One region of the Mannheimia glucosida genome, then DNA from elsewhere that is predicted to be linked to it. Evidence: riboswitches for the same ligand, from Rfam matches in the RefSeq annotation. Region 1 holds a riboswitch; the other holds the start of a gene.

What was found. A riboswitch is a leader RNA that binds a small molecule or an ion and turns the genes downstream of it on or off. The one in region 1 is predicted to bind thiamine pyrophosphate.
Region 2: another riboswitch for thiamine pyrophosphate. It lies ahead of thiB (thiamine ABC transporter substrate binding subunit); the one in region 1 lies ahead of thiM (hydroxyethylthiazole kinase).

Annotation. Positions count from the first base shown of each region.
Region 1 is NZ_CP176502.1:1,020,031-1,023,451, reverse strand. Features, by position in the region: gene nrdD (anaerobic ribonucleoside-triphosphate reductase) at 1-1,112, shown strand, start outside; TPP riboswitch at 1,169-1,263, shown strand; gene thiM (hydroxyethylthiazole kinase) at 1,318-2,136, shown strand; gene ACJ7Z2_RS05065 (MFS transporter) at 2,129-3,421, shown strand, end outside.
Region 2 is NZ_CP176502.1:2,250,032-2,253,452, reverse strand. Features, by position in the region: gene ACJ7Z2_RS10845 (YidB family protein) at 69-488, shown strand; gene ACJ7Z2_RS10840 (amidohydrolase family protein) at 543-1,529, opposite strand; TPP riboswitch at 1,795-1,938, shown strand; gene thiB (thiamine ABC transporter substrate binding subunit) at 1,983-2,936, shown strand; gene dksA (RNA polymerase-binding protein DksA) at 3,172-3,421, shown strand, end outside.

The DNA of each region.
Region 1 (3,421 bases):
AGAAACCAAATTGGGAAACCACTTCAAAATTACAACTTTTCTTTATGCAATGGTTCAATAAAGAGCGAAGCAAAGCAATTCTCACTTTCCCTGTTGTGACCGCGGCAATGCTTACCGAAAAGGGCAAATGTAAAGATGACGAGTTTGCCAATCAAATGGCAAAAGAGCTATCTCAAGGCAATTCATTCTTCATTTACCAATCAGATAATCCGGACTCCCTTGCTTCTTGCTGCCGCTTAAGAAATGAAATCAGCGATCACAGCTTCTCCTATTCATTAGGGGCAGGAGGTGTTGCGACAGGTTCAATCAATGTAATTACTATTAATATGAACCGTTTAGTGCAAGATAACCGTGATTTAAGCGAAGAGGTCAGCAAGATCCATAAATATCAATACGCTTACCGCAAATTAATGGAGGAATATTTAGCTAGCGGTATGTTGCCGGTTTATGATGCCGGTTTTATTTCACTGAATAAACAATTCCTGACTATTGGCATTAACGGAATGGCGGAAGCGGCAGAATCGCAAGGTTTGAAAGTAGGCTATAACCCTGAATATATTGATTTTGTGCAGTCTCGCCTAAAAACCATCTTCGAGGCAAATCAAGCCGCCAGCCAACAATATGGCGTGAAATTCAACACCGAATTTGTGCCTGCTGAAAATTTAGGGGTCAAAAACGCCAAATGGGACAAAGAGGACGGCTATTTCGTACCACGAGATTGCTACAATTCCTATTTCTATGTGGTAGAAGATGAAGAAATTAATGCTTTGGATAAATTCTTACTGCACGGCAGAGAGCTGATTGAATGGCTGGACGGAGGCTCCGCTCTACACTTGAATTTAGACGAAGCCTTAACCCAAGCTGGCTATCGCTCCTTGCTGGATACCGCCGCTAAAACCGGCTGCAATTATTTTTGTATTAACGTCAAAATCACGATTTGCAACGAATGTAGCCACATCGACAAACGCACTTTGCACAGTTGTAGCAAATGCGGCTCCGATAATATTGATTACGGCACTCGGGTAATCGGCTATCTAAAACGAGTCTCCGCCTTTAGTTCCGCCCGCCAAAAAGAGCATAGCTTGCGTTTCTATCACCGAGAAGCGGCTTAGCTGAAAACCGCGGTTGTAGCCCTTTACAACCGCTTTTTTAGTGATTATATTAAAGCCTCATTTAGTCGGGGTGCTTGTTTTTACAAGCTGAGAAATACCCGTTGAACCTGATGCAGTTAGCACTGACGTAGGAAACTAAAGGCGTAAACCCATCTATTCCCCGTTGGTGTTGGTGCGTTGTTTTTCAATCATTAAGGAATAAACGATGACCACATCACTCCCCTATCGCTCGCATTATTTGCAAAAAATTCGACAAAATCGACCGCTTGTTCACAACATTACCAACATTGTTGCCGCTAATTTTTCCGCCAACGGTTTATTGGCACTTGGGGCTTCGCCTATTATGGCAGCCGCTATTGAGGAGATGGAGTCCGTGCCGGCACTCAGTAACGCCGTGGTGATTAATATCGGCACGCTTATCGGCAAAGAAGTGGAAGCAATGGTACTTGCCGGCAAAACCGCCAACCGTTTAGGCATTCCGGTCATTCTTGACCCTGTCGGCGTTGGAGCAACACCTTTCCGCCGTCAAACCGTTGAAACCTTACTCAAACAAATTCACTTCACCGCCATTCGTGGAAATGCGGGGGAACTAGCTACCCTCGCCGATGTAGAATGGCAGGCCAAAGGCGTTGATGCCGGCGAAGGCTCGCATAATGTGGTTGAAATCGCCCAACAGGTTGCCAAGCGTTACCAAACTTTAGTCGCAATCAGTGGCGAAACCGATGTAGTAAGCTCCGGCTCACGCACGGTTTTATTGCACAACGGCAGCCCGATGTTCCCACAAATTACGGCTTCAGGCTGTTTATTAAGTGCGGTATGCGGTGCATTCTTAGCCGTTGCCGACAAAGAACACTATTTCAACGCACTTATTGAGGCTTGCACCGCTTATGCCATTGCAGGCGAAGTAGCTGCTCAAGCACTCAAACCAACTCAATACGGGCAATTTGCCGTCAATCTGCTGGATACACTTGGAGCATTAACGCCTGAAACCGTTGAGCAATATGCGAGGGTTGAATATGTCTAAAGCTCACTCAAACCCAACTAAAGTGGCGGTTGCCTCAATGGTCGGCACGGCGATTGAATATTTTGATAACTACATCTACACGATGGCAGCAGTGCTGGTGTTTAACGTGCAGTTTTTTAATAGCGATGATCCGGTTTCCAACCAATTAATGTCGCTTTCCGTGCTTGCCCTTGCCTTTTTCACCCGCCCGATGGGGTCGATTTTATTCGGGCATTTCGGCGATAAATACGGACGCAAACAAACCCTGATTGCCTCGCTCTTATTAATGGGCTTATCTACCGTAGCAATCGGGCTTTTGCCTAATTATGCCGCCATTGGCATTTGGGCAACCGTGTTACTCTGCCTCTGTAGAATCGGACAAGGTTTAGGCTTAGGCGGCGAATGGGGCGGAGCTGCTCTCGTTGCCACCGAACACGCCCCGAAACACAAGCGGGCATTTTTTGGTATTTTTCCGCAAATGGGCGCCCCAATCGGCTTGCTGTTGGCAAACGGAGCGTTCTACTTGGTAAATTTAATTTACGGAGAACAAGCCTTCTTGGATTGGGCGTGGCGAATTCCATTTGTAGCTTCTATTGTGATGATTTTTATCGGCTTATATATCCGCATTAAAATCAGCGAGAGCCCGATTTTCCTCAAAGCAGAACAGCAAGGCAAAAACCGCCACACACCGCTTAAAACGCTCTTTAGCAAGCATTTCAAACCATTTATGATCGGCGTATTTATTGCCACCGCAGGTTATGTGCTGTTCTACATTTTAGTTGCCTTTACCCCAATTTTCGTCAAAAGCCCGGTGGCAGTTTCTCAAGCAGGACACGCTACAGGCTTAGGTTTACCGGCAAATCTCTACACCCAATATTTGCTGATTACCTCCGTGATTTTCGGCATTGCGATTTTCTTCTCCGGCTTGTATTCCGACAAAATCGGGCGGCGTTTACTGCTGTTAATTGCCACAGGAGCAACCGTAGTTTACGGCTTAACAATGCCGTTTTTCCTCGAAAACGGCACACCGACTTCGATCTTTATTTTCCTCACCATTGGAATGATCTTAATCGGCTTAAGCTTCGGCCCGATGGCGGTAATTCTGCCCGAACTCTTCCCAACAGAAGTACGTTACACAGGAGCATCACTCGCCTACACCGCTGCCGGTATTTTAGGAGCTAGCGTGTTCACTATTATTGCGGTCAAAATCAATGAAAATTTCGGCTTATTCGGTGTAGGCGGCTATTTATCGGTTGCCTCATTATTGAGCTTCTGGGCATTGTGGCAAGTCCACGAAACCAAAGAT
Region 2 (3,421 bases), 1.1 Mb from region 1:
AAGCGGTTGAATTTTGCCGTTTTTTTGCAAAATTTTCGCAAAATTGTACCGCTTGCATAGGAGAAATTATGTTAGGAAATATTTTAGGTTCATTGGCTTCTTCAGTATTGAGTGGCAATAACCAATCAACTGCAACTCAATTAATTCAAAATTTACTCGCCTCACAAGGTGGGATTGAAGGGCTGATTGCCAAATTCCAACAAGGCGGATTAGATGATGTGTTACGCACTTGGATCAGCAGCGATGAAGATAATGCACCTGTTTCGGGCGAACAAATCAGTGATGTGTTCGGGCAAGAAAACATTCAAAATGCCGCTCAGGAAGCGGGTGTTGATGCTGCTGATGCGAGCGATTTATTAGCCCAGTTCTTGCCAAAAATCGTGGATACTCTAACCCCGAATGGTAATGTTGAAGACTTAAAAAACTTTGATGCAAATGACTTATTAGCTCAAGCGGCAAAAGGGATTTTGGGTAACTTGTTTAAATAATCGGTTATGCTGTTATTAAAGGCGAACCTAAGGGTTCGCCTTTCATTTATTCGGTTAGACTAAACCCAGTACTTTTCGACCATTGATGCTGGCAATATTTGCCATTTCTTCTAGGTTAGTAAAACGACAGCCTGCTGATAAAAGGCTGAGTTCTTGCCACATATCGCCCTCGCAAAGTGGTACCATATAATCACAGATATTATCTGTGCCGATAGCAACGGTAATGCCTTCAGGAATGAGTTCATCAGCAGGGGTTAAAGCGTTATGGAAGGGTTGTAAATCTTCCTTACGTCCGCTATCAATCCACGCCATCGGACAGGCAATGACCATCATTTGGCTATCACGCATTTTTTGGTAAAGCATTTTTCGATATTCTTTCGGGTGCGAACCAATGGAAATCCCGTGAATGGCAACCACTCGCCCTTGCATACCATGCTCAATCGATTTATCACACAGTTGTTCGGTCTCTTTTTCTTTAGGTGAGTTAAATTGATCAACGTGGACGTGGAGCATTTTGCCGAGCGATTTGGCTTTATCCATTAAAATATCCATTGCTTCCAAGCCTTTGCCGTAATCCAGTTCGTCACGGTAAGGCAAGCCACCAATCATATCCACCATTTCAGATCCAATATTAAACCATTTTTTTGCATTTGGCTCAATCACGCCTTTTAATGTTTGGTTGGCAAATTTCAGAATAATATCGTTTTTATAGACTTCACGAGCTTTATGTGCGGCAATGATGGCTCGGTCTTCGCATACTTGGTCAATATCGACAAAGGTTCCGAAGGCAGTCACGCCTTGAGAAATCATTAACTCAATCGCTTGTGAAAAGCGGCGGTAGTAGTCTTCCACCGTAGAATTACGTTTCACTTCATCGACTAAATCCCATTTTTGTTGCAGATTCGCATTTTGGTAAACAGTGATTTTTTCCGGTGTCATAGTAAAGGCTCGGTCTGCGTGTGCATGTGCATTTACCCAGCCGCCTTGTTTGATGATTTCATCACGGATATGACCTTTTAGGGTACGAATCAGTTGGCTCATTTATGCTGTTCCTTTCGATATGGTGAATTTATGCAACAAACGCCTATGTTTTAGAGAGGCGTTGTGTGATTAACTTAAGAAATGAATAAAAAAACAGCTACGCCTCAAACAAAGATGCGTAGCTGTTGGGAATTTGAGATATGTGATGTTGTGCAATTCATTTCTAGTTCCTTATTTGGACTAGGGCGATAGTATAATGATTTTCAGGTTTAATAGCAAACGTTTGCTTATGGTTGAAATTCAGAGGTAAACTTTCTACAATACAGCGTTCTCATTGGGGTGCTACAAGCGGTTGTTTTTGATTGAAACTTTGCAAATTTTTCACCAAATCAAACCGCTTGTTGCTGAGAGATACCCATAGAACCTGATCTGATTAATATCAGCGTAGGGATTTGAGATAGCAAATTTGCCACTCTTAAATCCTTCTATTCATTTAATTTAGAAGGACGCTTTATGAAATTCATTTTATCTTCATTTGCTTTATTAAGCACAGTCGCATTCGCTAATCAGCCAACTTTAACGGTTTATACCTATAGCTCTTTTGCATCGGAATATGGCCCGGCAGCTAAATTAGAACAGAATTTTGAGAAGGTGTGTGGCTGTGATCTTAAATTTATGCCGTTTGACGATAGTGTGACGATGTTTAACCGCTTACGTTTAGAAGGGAAAAAAACAAAAGCCGATGTCGTGGTCGGTATTGATAATTTCTTACAGCCGGAAGCTGAAAAATCAGGTTTATTTAGCGAATTTGAGGCAAAAACCAAATTGGAAATTAAAGATAAGATTTTCTTCCCGTATGATATGGGATCTTATGCTTTTATTTATGATAAAGAAAAGTTGGCTAATCCACCTAAAAGCCTAAAAGAGTTGGTAGAACGCCAAGATTTAAAAGTGATTTATCAAGATCCGAGAACCAGTAGTGTTGGACGAGGTTTTCTATTATGGGTGAATCAAGTGTATGGTAATGAGGCAGAAAATGCTTGGAAAACATTGGCTAAACATACGGTAACGGTTGGAAAGGGCTGGTCTGAAACTTATGGTGCCTTTTTAAAAGGGGAGTCAGATGTAGTGCTAAGTTATACTACTTCCCCTTTATATCATCAATGGTATGATAAGACCGATAAATATGTGGCAGCAGCATTTGAGGAGGGGCATCTTACCCAAGTTGAAAATGCAGCTATTCTCAAAACAAGCAAACAAAAGGTACTAGCAAATCAATTTTTGGCATTTTTGCACGAGCCTGAATCTCAGCACATTATTTCATACCATAATGTGATGAACCCTGTGCTACTTGAGGGGACAGATCCTGCGTTTAGCCAAATGCCTACTTATAAAATATTAAGCTTTGATCCGCCTTCTTCCGACACTATTCAGAAATGGCTCGCTACTTGGGCAAATAGTTGGTAGATATAAAGGAGAAAGAAAGCATTGTAAAAATAGCCGAATCTTAATTTGGCTATTGTTTTTTGCGAAATAAATCAACTCGCATGCAAAATTTTTGCAAATTTATTTGCTTAGTTACTCCATTTCGTGTTATTTATAGCCGCCATTACAAAAAAGCCCGAAAAAAGTAAGTTAAAAGTAAGCTAGTTTTATTCGGATATAATTTTAACGATGAAAATTCCAAACAAGGAGTAGATCTATGACTCAAGTGGCTAAAACCACATCTCTTGGTTTATTGGCATTAGCTGGCGTTGAGCCTTATGAGCCGAAAAAAGATGAAGAATATATGAATGAAGCCCAACGTGAGCATTTCACTAAAATTCTGAAAGCGTGGCATAGCCAAATTATGGAAGAAGCGGAGCGTACAAAAAGCCAACTTCAAGAAGATATGACTAATTTTGCTGATCCAAATGACCGCGCAAGCCAAGAAGAAGAATTTAGCTTAGAGC